Regions from separate parts of the Streptomyces sp. NPDC088246 genome, predicted to be linked through region 3. Evidence: riboswitches for the same ligand, from Rfam matches in the RefSeq annotation. Region 3 holds a riboswitch; each other region holds the start of a gene.

Region 1 (3,303 bases), on a different contig from region 3:
TACGTGGCGAGGATCTCGCAGAGCTCCTCGAAGTGCTCGTACAGGAACGACTCCTTGTGGTGCGCTAGGCACCAAGCCGCCATGATCGAGCCGCCGCGGGAGACGATGCCGGTCTTGCGGCGGGCGGTCAGGGGGACGTACGGCAGGCGCACGCCGGCGTGGACCGTCATGTAGTCGACGCCCTGCTCAGCCTGCTCGATGACGGTGTCCTTGTAGATCTCCCAGGTCAGCTCCTCGGCCCGCCCATCGACCTTTTCGAGGGCCTGGTAGAGGGGAACGGTGCCGATCGGCACGGGGGAGTTGCGCAGAACCCACTCACGGGTGGTGTGAATGTTGCGGCCGGTGGAAAGGTCCATGACCGTGTCGGCGCCCCAGCGCGTCGCCCATGTCATCTTCTCCACCTCCTCCTCGATGGAGGACGTCACCGCGGAGTTGCCGATGTTGGCATTGACCTTCACCAGGAACCGCTTGCCGATGATCATCGGCTCGATCTCGGGGTGGTTGACGTTGGCCGGCAGCACGGCCCGGCCTGCGGCGATCTCCTCGCGCACCACCTCGGGTTCGATGTTCTCCCGGATTGCCACGTACTCCATCTCCGGGGTGATCTCGCCCCGGCGGGCGTACGCGAGCTGGGTCACCAGCTGCCCGTCCCGGCTTCGTCGGGGCAGGCGCGGGCGGCCGGGGAAGACCGCGTCGAGGTTGCGCAGCCCTTCCCCAAGCTCTCCGCTTCGCTCGAGCAGGGGAGACCCCATTCGCGGCGAGGTGTGCTTGAGCCCGTCGTCCTCGGGGCGGGCGGGGCGGCCCGGGTACTCCTCGGTGTCGCCGCGCGCGATGATCCAGCTCTCGCGCAACGGTGCGAGCCCGCGACGGACATCGGTCTCGGTGGTGGGATCGGTGTACGGGCCCGACGTGTCGTACAGCGCCACGTCCTTGCCGTTGGTGAGGTGCACCTGACGGACCGGCACCCGGAGGTCCGGGCGTGAGCCCTGGACGTATCCCTTGTGCCAGCCGATGGACTTCCCGGCCTCGTCGCTCTGGTTCGAGGCAGGCGTGCGTGCGTCCGATGTGGTCATGAGACCTACTCCCTACGCCGGCATTACCCGGTAACAGGTTCGGCGGTCGGCGCAGCCTCTCCCGTACGGATGTACGGATATCAGCGCCCTCTCAGCCCGGTGCTCCGAGCTCCCGCGTGTGCAAAGGTTCCTCCACGCTAGCGCCCTGCCCGGCGTAATGAACAGAGGGCCCTTCTCTTCTTGCGATGATCGGCCGGTGACGTCCCCCCATACCGGCCCCGAACGGCAGGGCCATCAGCACGGCCACTCCCACAGCCATGGCCCTGCCGAGCCCGTATCCAAACATCTGCGCAAGGTCATCGCGGCCGTGCTGATCCCGTTCGCCACCGCGGTCGTCGTCGGCCTGGCGGTGCTCTGGCCGGGCGGCGCGCCCCCGCACGAGCGGACCGGTGTCGGCTTCGACCGGCAGACCCAGCAGGGAAAGGTGGTGAATATCGACAAAGTGGACTGCAAGGACGTGAATGCTGCCCAGGCACCCATCAGCGGCGAAACCACCCCGCCGCCGGGTAGCGGTCCCGGGCTGTGCGAGCAGGCCACCGTCGAGGTGACGACCGGTCACGACAAGGGCCGGACCTTCGTCGAGATCGTCCAGCCGGACGCACCCCGTCAGTTGCGCGAAGGGCAGGGCGTGGTCGTGGCGTACGCCCCCGACGCACCCCGTGATCTGCAGTACTCGGTGACGGATGTGAACCGGAAGTTCCCGATGACGCTGCTGGCCGGGATCTTCGCCCTGGTCGTGATCGCGGTGGGCAGGATGCGTGGGGTGATGGCACTGGTCGCACTCGCCGTGTCGTTCGCCGTGCTGACCCTGTTCATTCTCCCGGCCATCCTCCAAGGCTCGAATCCACTGCTCGTCGCGGTGGTCGGGGCCAGTGCGATCATGCTGATCGCGCTCTACATGTGCCACGGCCTGACCGCCCGCACGTCGGTCGCGGTGATCGGCACACTGATCTCACTGCTGCTGATCGGGCTGCTCGGGTCGCTCTTCATCGGCTGGGCAAGCCTGACCGGCAACACCGACGACAGCACCGGCCTCATCCACGGCCTGTACCCGCACATCGACATGAGCGGCCTGCTGCTGGCCGGTGTCATCATCGGCTCGCTCGGGGTGCTCGACGATGTGACGGTCACCCAGACATCGGCGGTCTGGGAGCTGCACCAGGCGAACCCGACGATGGGTGCTCGGGGGCTCTACCGGGCAGGGATCAGGATCGGGCGTGATCACATCGCGTCGGTCGTCAATACGCTGGTGCTCGCCTACGCGGGCGCCGCACTGCCGCTGCTGCTGCTGTTCTCGATCGCCCAGAGCAGCGTGGGGACGGTGGCCAACAGCGAGCTGGTGGCGGAGGAGATCGTACGAACGCTGGTCGGTTCGATCGGACTGGTCGCCGCGGTGCCGGTGACGACGGTGCTCGCGGCGCTGGTGGTCTCCGCGGACCGCACAGGGGTCGGCGCGGAAGCCGGAGCTTCGGCACCCGTACGGACCGGGAAGGGCCGTCGTCGTAGGACAAAGCCTTGAACGCCTCCTCACGGAGAGCGATTCACCCATTCGGCAGGTGTTGTGTTCGACCGGCGGGCCGATCGGCGGCGCCGTCCTCCTCAGCCGGCGTTCTGTTCCTCGGCGAGGATCCGGCCCAAGGCCTCTTCCAGGTTGCCCTCGAAGTCACCCAGCGTGCACTCCTGCCCGAGCGGCACGAGTTTGTCCGTCCGGTCGAGGAAGGCCACAAGTGGTGCCGTACCGGCCCTGAAGAGGGCGCGATCCGTGCCCACCTGAAGTCGGATATGTACATCGGACAGCCCCTCGGGCTCCGTGGGCCCGATATGCACATCACCGTCGCCACTGGGGCTGTTGAGGCCGTCGAGCAGCAGCTCACGGCCGAATGCCCAGGTGACGGGGGCGTCGCCGGGCAGATGGAACGTCATCCGGATCGCATACGGATCGCACACTTCGTACCGGAGCTCCACCGGGATCCGGAAAGAGAGTTCCTCGGAGACGAGGAAGCTCATCATGACCTCAGCTTGAACCGACTCGCGCATCGTCCAACCCCGCAGTAGATGAATCTGGCCAGGAATGATCCCCCATGGCCCTATTGACGCCATCGTGGTGCACGCGATAGCAGATCACAAGGAGTGATTTTTCAGATACTGATAGAGAACACGAACGAGCGCAAGAGGCTGGCAACTTCGCCACGTAGTTGTTCGACTGCGGGGAGCAACCGTTCTTCCTGCT
Region 2 (3,303 bases), on a different contig from region 3:
CCCCTTGGACCCGCCGGGCACCACGAGCGCGCTCGAGGCGGACTTCAACAGGCAGAACCAGGCCCTTGCGAGCGAGCTCGGACGCCAGGGCGCGAAGCACGTGACCACTCACTTCTACGGACCGGGGACCCACGGCTGGCCGTACTGGCAGCGTGAGTTGCACTCCTCGCTGCCGATGCTGCTCCACGCCCTGCGGGCCGACGGCTGAACGGCCATGTGCCGAGATCATCCGCCCGGGCATCCTCGCCGCGCCATGCCCGGCCGTGTCTGGGACGAGCCCCCGGCCGGGCAAGGGAGATCGTGGGATCGTCGCCGGTCACGGCGATCTCGTCTGCATGCTGTGCCAGTTCCACCACCGGCTCGGTCTGGGTGTCCCGCTCCCGAAACCGCACGTCGCCCCGCCTTCGCTGGAAAGATTCGGTCCATGAACGACAGCACCCCTGCCCAGAGGGCCCGCGAGCTGCTTACCCAGGCATCCCAGCACCCGGTTGCCAGTCCTCAGCGTGACGCGCTGGTGGTCGAAGCCGCCGTGTGGGCACGGCTGGAGCACGCAGCCGTCATGGAGCATCACGCAGCCGTCATGGAGCATCACACGGCCGCAGCGGTCGACATCGAGTCCGCCCTGGCCTCGTTCGCCGACCCCGTGCAGAAACTCGGCAGGGAGGTCGGCAACCTGACCGAGCACATCAAGCTCAGCCAGAAGTGAGCGAGCACGCGGAGGGAGGGCATCGCGGTGGTCACGTGCCGCGATGACGGTGAGGCGCTGGGGCAGGCCGCGCGGCGGGCTGCCCTTCGAGACCGCTGAACGCCGATTCGGGGAAGGCTCCGTCCTCGCGCGGTGCACCGACGGTCTCCTCCAGGCACCGGACCGGGACATGGGCGCCGAGCGCGACCAACTGCCCCGCACCATGGCCGGCCCCGTACGACCGCTCGAGCGGCTCTGCGGTGCCGTGGCGACCACCCGGCTGTCAGGTCCCCGATCCGGTGACGCGGCCCTGCTCCTTGCCCGCCCCCGCGTTCTGGAAGCAGGACGAGCCGTCCGCCGGGAGCTGCCGGTCGACCCCGCGCAGGTCGCCCGCGCCCGTACCCTCACCACCCGTCAGCTTGCCGACCGGGGGTGTGGAACCCCCCGTCCTCACCCCAGAGCTGATGGTCAGTCAGCTGGTTGGCCCATGAGGTCTCCGACGGCAGTCCCAGCGCCCCGCACCTGCGCTGCGCGCACCAGCGACGAGGGCGGCCGCGGACTGTTCCCGGTGGCCCGGCTCGCCTCCCGTTGGGGCGCCCACTCCGACCGCGACGGCAAGACCGTCCGGGCCGGGCAGCCCCTTGTTCCTGTCGGAGATCCTTTTGGAGTACCCGCTCCCGGCGATGTGAGGGCCGGAGCGATCGGGTTACTCTGTCCGTCGTACCGGACACGGGGTGCCCCATCCGAGGGCTGAGATCACACCCGTCGAACCTGAACCAGTTCGTACTGGCGGAGGGATGTCTTCCATGCCTTTGGCGCATGTATCCGGCGGTCTGCCCGCCGACGGCCGACAGGCCGTCTTCGACGGACGGATGCCGGCGGCCCCCGGCGACCTCCGTGTCGAAGCGCACGGTATAGAACCGGTCCCCGAGAGCAACCGATACGGCGGTCCCGGACGCCTGTTCACCGTATGGTTCGCTCCCAATCTGACCATGACCGGCGTGTTCACCGGAACCGTCGGCATCGCCCTCGGCCTGGACTTCGCATCCGCGCTCACCGCCGTCGTGCTGGGCACCGTCCTCGGCGCGGTGCCCACCGCCTACCTGGGCACCTGGGGGAGCCAGACCGGTGCCGGGCAGCTGCCGCTGGCCCGGCTCGCCTTCGGCCGCGGCGTGGCGGTGCCCGGCATCCTGCAGTGGCTGTCCTCGGTCGCCTGGGACGCGCTGATCGGGCTGTTCGGCGGGGACGCGCTCGCGCGGCTGTGCGGCTGGCCGTTCTGGCTCGGTGTCCTGGTCATGCTGGTGGCCCAGGGCGTTCTCGGCGTGCTGGGCTACGAGGCCATTCACCGGCTTCAGATCGTCATGACCTTCGTGCTCGCGGCCGCATTCGTGCTGATCGCCTGGCGGCTGCTCGACGGTGTCCACCCCGCCGGCAGCGGCACCGCGCACGGCGCCGACCAGGTCGGTGCGTTCGTCCTGACCAGCACCATCGCGCTGAGTCTGACCCTGTCCTGGGCCCCATACGCCAGCGACTTCAGCCGCTACCTGCCCCGCACCACCTCGCGCCCACGCATGTTCGGGTGCACGCTGCTCGGCCTTGTGGTGTCCTTCGTGGCCGTCCAGACACTCGGCCTGTGGGGTGCCTCGGTGCTGACCGACCAGACCGCCACGGGCGTGGACGAGCTGCTGGGCGGTGGGGCGCTGGGAGCGTTCGGGCTGCTCGCCGTGGCGCTGGCGGCCCTCAGCAGCAACGCCATGAACGACTACAGCGGTTCCTTGGCGCTGCAGACCGTGGGAGTGCGCCTTCCGCGCCCAGCGGCTGCCGCCCTCGCCGCCGTGCTCGGCTTCCCTCTGGTGCTGTGGATGCACGCTGCCGACACCACGGCCCGCTTCCAGAACGTGCTGCTGTTCGTCGGCTACTGGATTCCCGGTTTCGTGGCGATCGTCGTCGTCGACTGGCTCGCCCGGGCCCGGGCGAGGGGCGGCGCCGCGATCGACCTCGCCGCCGAGACCGCCCGGGCACAGCCCGGATGGCCCCCGTTGCTGGCGTTCGTCGTCGCCTTCGCCGCCGCCGTACCGTTCATGGACACCAGTCTGTACGTGGGCCCGCTGGCGGCTGCCCTGCACGGCGCCGACCTCTCGTACTACGTGGCGTTCCTCGTGGCCCTGGCGGTATACGGCCCGCTGCGGCTGCGTCACCGACCGCAGAACTGACCGCCGTCCCCGGCGTCTGGACACCATTTCCTCCCGCACGGAGCGAATCCGAATGCCCTCGACACCCGCCGATCACACCGTCTTCATCCCACAGGCCCTCGCACGCGTGCGGGCGGACTCCCCGCTGGTGCAGTGCCTGACCAACTCGGTGGTCACTGGGTTCACCGCCAACGTCCTGCTGGCGCTGGGCGCTTCACCGGCCATGGTCGACATTCCGGAAGAGGCCGGCCCGTTCGCCCGGATCGCCTCAGGCGTCCTGGTCAATCTCGGCACCCCGCACGCGGAGCAGCGCTCCGCCGTGGTCGAGGCCGCGCGGGCGGCGGCTTCGGCCGGTACGCCGTGGGTGCTCGACCCGGTGGCGGTCGGCGCCCTGCCGGTACGCACCGCGCTGGCACGAGAGCTCCT
Region 3 (3,303 bases):
GAGGGGAACGAGGCGCAGTCACCGACCGCGTACACATCGGGGAGCGAGGTGCGCAGCGCCCCGTCCGCGGTCACCGATCCGTCGGGGCCGAGCGCGATGCCGGAGCCGGCCAGCCAGCCGGTGGCGGGCCGTGCGCCGATTCCGACGACGACCGCTCCGGCCGGGATCGTGCGGCCGTCCGCAAGGATCACCCGGCCGGGTTCGATGCGGGCGACCCGGGCCCCGGTGAGGAGTTCGGCGCCGCTCTCGGCGTACCAGGCGGTCATCGGGGCGGCGACCTCGGCGGGCATGGCGCCCGCGAGGGGCCGGTCGGCGGCCTCGACGACGGTGACCTCGCAGCCCGCGGCGCGGGCCGCGGTGGCGAACTCGGCGCCGATCCAGCCCGCGCCGACGACCACGACGCCGTGCTGCCCGTCGAGTACGGGCCGCAGCCGTGCCGCGTCGTCGAGGGTGCGCAGCAGATGGACGCCGGGAACGCCCTCGGCGCCGGGCAGGACAACCGGTTCGGCGCCGGTCGCGATCACCAGGACGTCGTATGCAACGGGTCCTGACGGGGTGTCCAGCTCATGCGCGCCCGGCCGCACACCGGTGACTTCGCGACCCAGCTGCAGATCGATGTCCAGCGCCTCGAAGTCGACGTCGAAGGCGGAGTCCTCGGCCTTGCCGAGCAGTACCGCCTTGGACAGCGGGGGCCGGTCGTAGGGCTGGTGCGGTTCGGCGCCGATCAGGGCGACGGAGCCGGTGAAGCCCTGTTCCCTCAGGGCCACCGCCGTCTGCACGCCGGCCATGCCCGCGCCGACGATGACGACGCGGCGCCCTGCCTGCCGGTCCGGCTGCTCTGACTGCTGCTGCTCGCTCACCCGTACACCTTAATCATCTGACTGATCGTCAGGAAGGGGGAAGCTCTTCGACCGTGCTCGTACCGCTGCCCTCCTGCGACTCCCACTCCCACCGCTCGTCCAGCCGGACCCGGCCGTCCGCGAGGTCGACGACGGTGGAGACACAGTGACCCGAGGATGTCGTGCCGTGCTGCTTCAGCTGGACGGAGGGGGCACCTCCCATGCCTTTGAGGCCATGGGGGAGGAAGCCGAGGGTGTCGTCGACGCGAGTGCCTACGAGATTGCCGCGGACCACGTCGCCGCCCGCGTACTCGGCCCAGATCCGGCCGTCCTTCTCGTGGTACGTGAAGCGGGTACGGGTACCGACCTGGCCCGGGGCCTGGTCGGCGACCGGTGCCAGGACGAGTCCGTCGAGCGAACGGGCCACGGTGGCTGCTCCCTCACTGGGTCCGGGTGGCTGGGTTTAGGGTGGCCAACGTAAAACACTCGCGGGAGCCCGGACGCACCGGGCTGAGAGGGAGGCTGGGCGGCCTCCGACCGTACGAACCTGATCCGGGTCATGCCGGCGAAGGGAGGGGCTGGACGCCCATGCGTTCTTCTCGGAACGGAAACGGATCCGACGTCCTTGTCATCGGGGGCGGGATCATCGGTCTGGTGACCGCCTGGCGGGCCGCGCAACGCGGACTGCGCACCGCGGTCGTCGATCCCGAACCGGGTGGCGGAGCCGCCCGGGTGGCCGCCGGCATGCTGGCCGCCGTCACCGAACTCCACTACGGCGAACAGATGCTGCTGGGCCTCAATGTCGCCTCGGCCGCCCGCTATCCGGCCTTCACGGCCGAGCTGGAGGCGGCGAGCGGACAGGAGACCGGCTTCCGCGCCTGCGGCACCCTGGCCGTCGCACTGGACTCCGACGACCGTACCCATCTGCGGGAACTGCACACCCTGCAGCAGCGTTCGGGCCTGGAGTCGGAGTGGCTCACCGGCCGAGAATGCCGCCGCCTGGAGCCGATGCTCGCGCCGGGCGTCCGCGGCGGTCTGCGGGTCGACAGTGACCACCAGATCGATCCCCGCCGGCTGGCCGCCGCACTGCTGACCGCCTGCGAGCGGGCCGGGGTGGTCTTCCACCGCGGATGGGTGGAGCGCCTGGCGGTGATACGCGACCGGGCCGCCGGAGCCGTGCTCGCCGGGGGTACGGAGCTCGCCGCCGACCAGGTCGTGCTCGCCGCGGGCAGCCTCAGCGGCCGGCTCCCGGGACTGCCGGACGAGGTCGTGCCGCCGGTCCGGCCGGTGAAGGGGCAGGTGTTGCGGCTGACCGTGCCCGCCGCGTACGCACCGTTCCTCACCCGGACGGTCCGGGCCGTGGTCCGGGGAAGCCACGTCTATCTCGTACCGCGCGAGAACGGCGAACTGGTCGTCGGCGCCACCAGCGAGGAGATGGGGTGGGACACCACCGTCACCGCGGGCGGCGTCTACGAGCTGCTGCGGGACGCCCACGAGCTGGTGCCCGGCATCACCGAGCTGCCGCTCACCGAGACCCGGGCCGGCCTGCGCCCCGCCTCCCCCGACAACGCCCCGCTGCTCGGCCCCACCGCCCTGCCCGGCCTCCACCTCGCCACCGGCCACCACCGCAACGGGGTACTGCTGACCCCCGTCACCGGTGACGTCATGGCAGAGCTCCTCACCACGGGCGAGCTGCCCGAGGTGGCCCGCCCCTTCACCCCGCACCGTTTCTCGTCCGCCGCCGTCTCCGTACGTCAGGAGCAGCCCGCATGACCGATCCCGCACCCCTCTCCGAGCCCGCGCCCCTCTCCTTGTCCGTGAACGGCGAGGTCCGTCTCCTCGCCGCGGGCACCACCCTGGACACCCTTGTGGCCACCCTGACCGCCGCGCACTCCGGCGTCGCGGCCGCCGTCAACGAGACCGTCGTCCCGCGCAGCCAGTGGTCCACCGCCGCCCTCGGTGACGGCGACCGCGTCGAGGTCCTGACCGCGGTCCAGGGAGGCTGACCATGTCCGACGACCTCTTCACCCTCGGCGACACCGCCTTCGGCTCCCGGCTGATCATGGGAACCGGTGGGGCGCCCAGCCTTGACGTGCTGGAACGCTCCCTGACCGCCTCCGGTACCGAGCTCACCACCGTCGCGATGCGCCGCCTCGATCCGACCGTGCAGGGCTCGGTGCTCTCCGTGCTCCAGCGGCTCTCCATCCGCGTACTCCCGAACACGGCGGGCTGCTTCACCGCGGGCGAGGCCGTACTGACCGCCCGGCTGGCCCGCGAGGCGCTCGGCACCGACTGGATCAAGCTGGAGGTGGTGGCCGACGAGCGGACCCTGCTGCCCGACCCGATCGAACTGCTGGACGCCGCGGAGACCCTGGTGGACGACGGCTTCACCGTGCTTCCGTACACCAATGACGACCCCGTGCTGGCCCGCAGGCTCCAGGACGTGGGATGCGCGGCGATCATG
Region 4 (3,303 bases), on a different contig from region 3:
CCACGGCGGGCGCGAGGGCCGGCAGGGTGACCCGCCGCCAGGCGGCGAACCGCCCGGCGCCCAGCACCCGGGCGGCCTCCTCCTGCCGTGGGTCGAGTTGTGACCACAGCCCGCCCACGGTCCGCACGACCACCGCGTAGTTGAAGAAGACATGGGCGAGCAGAATCGCCCAGACGGTGGTGTCGAGCCGTATGCCCCAGAGTTCGTCGAGGAACCCGCCGCGTCCCAGCAGCGCCAGGAAGGCGGTCCCGACGACGACGGTCGGCAGGACGAACGGCACGGTGACGACCGCCCGCAGCAGTTGTTTGCCGGGGAAGTCGAAGCGGGCGAAGACATAGGCGCCGGGCAGCGCGATCAGCAGGGTCAGCGCGGTCGAGGCGAGCGCCTGCCAGGTGGTGAACCAGAGGACGTCGCGAATGTCCGGCCGGGTCAGCACCTCGCCGATCCGGCCGAACTGCCAGACACCGTCCGCCTTCAGCCCGCGGCCGACGATCGCGGCGACCGGGTAGGCGAAGAACAGCGCGAAGAACGCGACGGGCACGGCCATCAGGCCGAGCCGCACCACGCTCGCGCGCCAGGCCTTTGCGCGCGCCGGGTTCGCGCGCGCGGAGCGGGCGCGCGGCCTCTTCCCGCGCGGCCCCTCCCCGTGCCCGCTCTTCCCGTGCTCGCTCTTCCCGTGCTCGCTCCTCCCGCCCGCGTCCGTTCCGCGTACGGGAGTCTTCGCTACTTCACTACGAGCGAGGACCACGACTGAACCCACTGCTCACGGTTCTTGGAAATCTCGTCGGGGGCGACGGTCGTCGGCCTGTCCACCGTCGCGCCGAACTTCGTGAAGAGTTCCGGCAGTTCCGCACTCTTGGTGACCGGGTTGACGAACATGTTGAGTGGCATGTCCTCCTGGAACTTCTTGCTGATCAGGAAGTCCAGCAGGGCCTTGCCGCCCGCCTCGTTCTTCGCGCCGTCCAGCAGACCCGCGAACTCGATCTGACGGAAGCAGGTCCCGGTGGCGACCCCGGTCGGGGCCTCGGCCGGCTGCGGCTTCGCGTACAGCACCTCGACGGGCGGGCTGGAGGCGTACGAGACGACGAGCGGCCGGTCGGCCTTGGCCTTCTTGCCGCCCGCGGAGCCGGAGAACTCCTCGTTGTACGCCTGCTCCCAGCCGTCGACGACCTTGACGCCGTTGCTCTTCAGCTTCTTCCAGTAGTCCTGGTAGCCCTTCTCGCCGTAGGTGGCGATGGTGCCGAGGAGGAAGCCGAGGCCGGGCGAGGAGGTCCCGGCGTTCTCCGTGACGAGGAGGTTCTTGTACTCGGGCTTCGCCAGGTCGTCGAAGGACCGAGGCGGCGCAAGCTTCTTGTCGGCGAAGTACTTCTTGTCGTAGTTGATGCAGATGTCGCCGGTGTCGACCGGGGTGACCCGGTGCTCGGCGTCCAGTTGGATGCCGGCCGCCACCTGGTCGAGGCCCTTCGCCTCGTACGGCATGAAGAGACCGCTGTCGAGAGCGCGGGAGAGCAGGGTGTTGTCGACGCCGAAGAACACATCGCCGCGCGGGGAGCCCTTGGTCAGGATCTCCTGGTTGAGCGCAACACCCGCGTCACCGCTCTTCAGCACCTTGACGGTGTAGCCGGTCTCTTCCGTGAACTCCTTGAGCACATCCTTGGAGGCGTTGAAGGAGTCATGGCTGACGAGAGTCACGGTCTTCGAGCCGGAGCTCTTCGTGGAGCCGGAACCGGAGTCCGACTCGCCGGAACTCCCGCATCCGGCAAGTGCCGTGACACCGAGCGCGGCGACGACAGCCGTCGCCGCAAGCTGCTTGGTTCTGCGTGTGGTGCTCATTGTGGATTCCTCCTGGGTTTTGGCCAGGAAGAGACGCGGCCCCACCCCTGGAGAAGCGGGCAGGGCGCAACAGCATGAGTTGATGACCGAACTTCCTACCCGGAATGACCCGGGCGAGGTTCAGAGGGTCTGCGGCCGACCTGTTCTCGGTGCCGCACTCTCAGCGCTGTGGCGCTCCCCTGTCGGAATATGAAGTTGATTTCAGGCCCAGGCTACACGGGCCGTTCCGGCCTCAGCGCTCGGCTGCCGCCAACTGCCCGCAGGCCCCGTCGATCTCCTGACCGCGGGTGTCCCGCACGGTCACCGGCACTCCGTGTGCCGCGATCGCCTCGACGAACGCCTTCTCGTCCTCGGGCCGCGAGGCGGTCCACTTGGAGCCGGGCGTCGGGTTCAGCGGGATCAGATTGACGTGCACACGCTTGCCCTTGAGGAGCCGGCCGAGCCGGTCACCGCGCCACGCCTGGTCGTTGATGTCCCGGATCAGCGCGTACTCGATGGAGATGCGGCGGCCGGACTTCTCCGCGTACTCCCACGCGGCGTCCAGCACCTCGCCCACCTTCCAGCGCGTGTTCACGGGGACGAGCGTGTCGCGCAGCTCGTCGTCCGGTGCGTGCAGGGAGACGGCGAGGCGGCACTTGAAGCCCTCGTCGGCGAAGCGGAGCATCGCGGGCACCAGGCCCACGGTGGAGACGGTGATCCCGCGCTGCGAGAGCCCCAGCCCATCCGGTTCCGGGTCGGTCAGCCGGCGGATCGCGCCGACCACCCGGTTGTAGTTGGCCAGCGGCTCGCCCATGCCCATGAAGACGATGTTGGAGAGCCGCGCCGGACCGCCGGGGACCTCCCCGTCGCGCAGCGCGCGCATGCCGTCCACGATCTGGTGGACGATCTCCGCGGTCGACAGATTGCGGTCGAGACCGGCCTGTCCCGTGGCGCAGAACGGGCAGTTCATCCCGCATCCCGCCTGCGACGAGATGCACATCGTCACCCGCTCCGGGTAACGCATCAGGACGGACTCGACAAGTGTCCCGTCGTGCAGCTTCCACAGCGTCTTACGGGTGGTGTCGTCGTCACAGCTGATGTGGCGGACCACCGACATCAGGTCGGGGAACATCGCCTCGGCGAGCTTGTCCCGCGAACCGGCCGGGATGTTGGTCCACTCGGCCGGGTCGTGCGCGTACCGCGCGAAGTAGTGCTGTGAGAGCTGCTGGGCGCGGAACGGCTTCTCGCCGATCGCGGCGACGGCTTCCTTGCGCTCGGCGGGCGTGAGGTCGGCGAGGTGCCGCGGCGGCTTCTTGGCTCCGCGGGGCGCGACGAAAGTGAGTTCTCCGGGCTTAGGCATGGTTCATCCAGTGTCGCAGACAGAACAGTGAGGGCCCGCCGCCCTGTGGACAACGGACCCTCACTCGCAAAAGCCCAGGTCAGAACGGTAGAGCTCAGGTATCAGCCGGAACCCACGAACAGCACCAGCAG

The links. A riboswitch is a leader RNA that binds a small molecule or an ion and turns the genes downstream of it on or off. The one in region 3 is predicted to bind thiamine pyrophosphate.
Region 1: linked by a shared signal. The riboswitch ahead of thiC (phosphomethylpyrimidine synthase ThiC) and the one ahead of thiO (glycine oxidase ThiO) in region 3 are both predicted to bind thiamine pyrophosphate.
Region 2: linked by a shared signal. The riboswitch ahead of ACIPEK_RS27045 (purine-cytosine permease family protein) and the one ahead of thiO (glycine oxidase ThiO) in region 3 are both predicted to bind thiamine pyrophosphate.
Region 4: linked by a shared signal. The riboswitch ahead of ACIPEK_RS02980 (thiamine ABC transporter substrate binding subunit) and the one ahead of thiO (glycine oxidase ThiO) in region 3 are both predicted to bind thiamine pyrophosphate.

What each region holds. Positions count from the first base shown of each region.
Region 1 is NZ_JBIURV010000014.1:14,459-17,761, reverse strand. It holds gene thiC (phosphomethylpyrimidine synthase ThiC) at 1-1,073, opposite strand, end outside; TPP riboswitch at 1,066-1,199, opposite strand; gene ACIPEK_RS20360 (YibE/F family protein) at 1,270-2,592, shown strand; gene ACIPEK_RS20355 (SsgA family sporulation/cell division regulator) at 2,673-3,110, opposite strand; gene ACIPEK_RS20350 (IclR family transcriptional regulator) at 3,212-3,303, opposite strand, start outside.
Region 2 is NZ_JBIURV010000021.1:81,515-84,817, forward strand. It holds gene ACIPEK_RS27030 (alpha/beta hydrolase) at 1-208, shown strand, start outside; gene ACIPEK_RS27035 (hypothetical protein) at 425-706, shown strand; gene ACIPEK_RS27040 (hypothetical protein) at 969-1,139, opposite strand; TPP riboswitch at 1,406-1,500, shown strand; gene ACIPEK_RS27045 (purine-cytosine permease family protein) at 1,492-2,898, shown strand; gene thiM (hydroxyethylthiazole kinase) at 2,951-3,303, shown strand, end outside.
Region 3 is NZ_JBIURV010000003.1:342,229-345,531, forward strand. It holds gene ACIPEK_RS06720 (NAD(P)/FAD-dependent oxidoreductase) at 1-860, opposite strand, end outside; gene ACIPEK_RS06725 (hypothetical protein) at 889-1,266, opposite strand; TPP riboswitch at 1,318-1,430, shown strand; gene thiO (glycine oxidase ThiO) at 1,428-2,612, shown strand; gene thiS (sulfur carrier protein ThiS) at 2,609-2,845, shown strand; gene ACIPEK_RS06740 (thiazole synthase) at 2,848-3,303, shown strand, end outside.
Region 4 is NZ_JBIURV010000002.1:91,345-94,647, forward strand. It holds gene ACIPEK_RS02975 (ABC transporter permease) at 1-547, opposite strand, end outside; gene ACIPEK_RS02980 (thiamine ABC transporter substrate binding subunit) at 724-1,833, opposite strand; TPP riboswitch at 1,908-2,024, opposite strand; gene rlmN (23S rRNA (adenine(2503)-C(2))-methyltransferase RlmN) at 2,066-3,172, opposite strand; gene ACIPEK_RS02990 (phosphatidate cytidylyltransferase) at 3,274-3,303, opposite strand, start outside.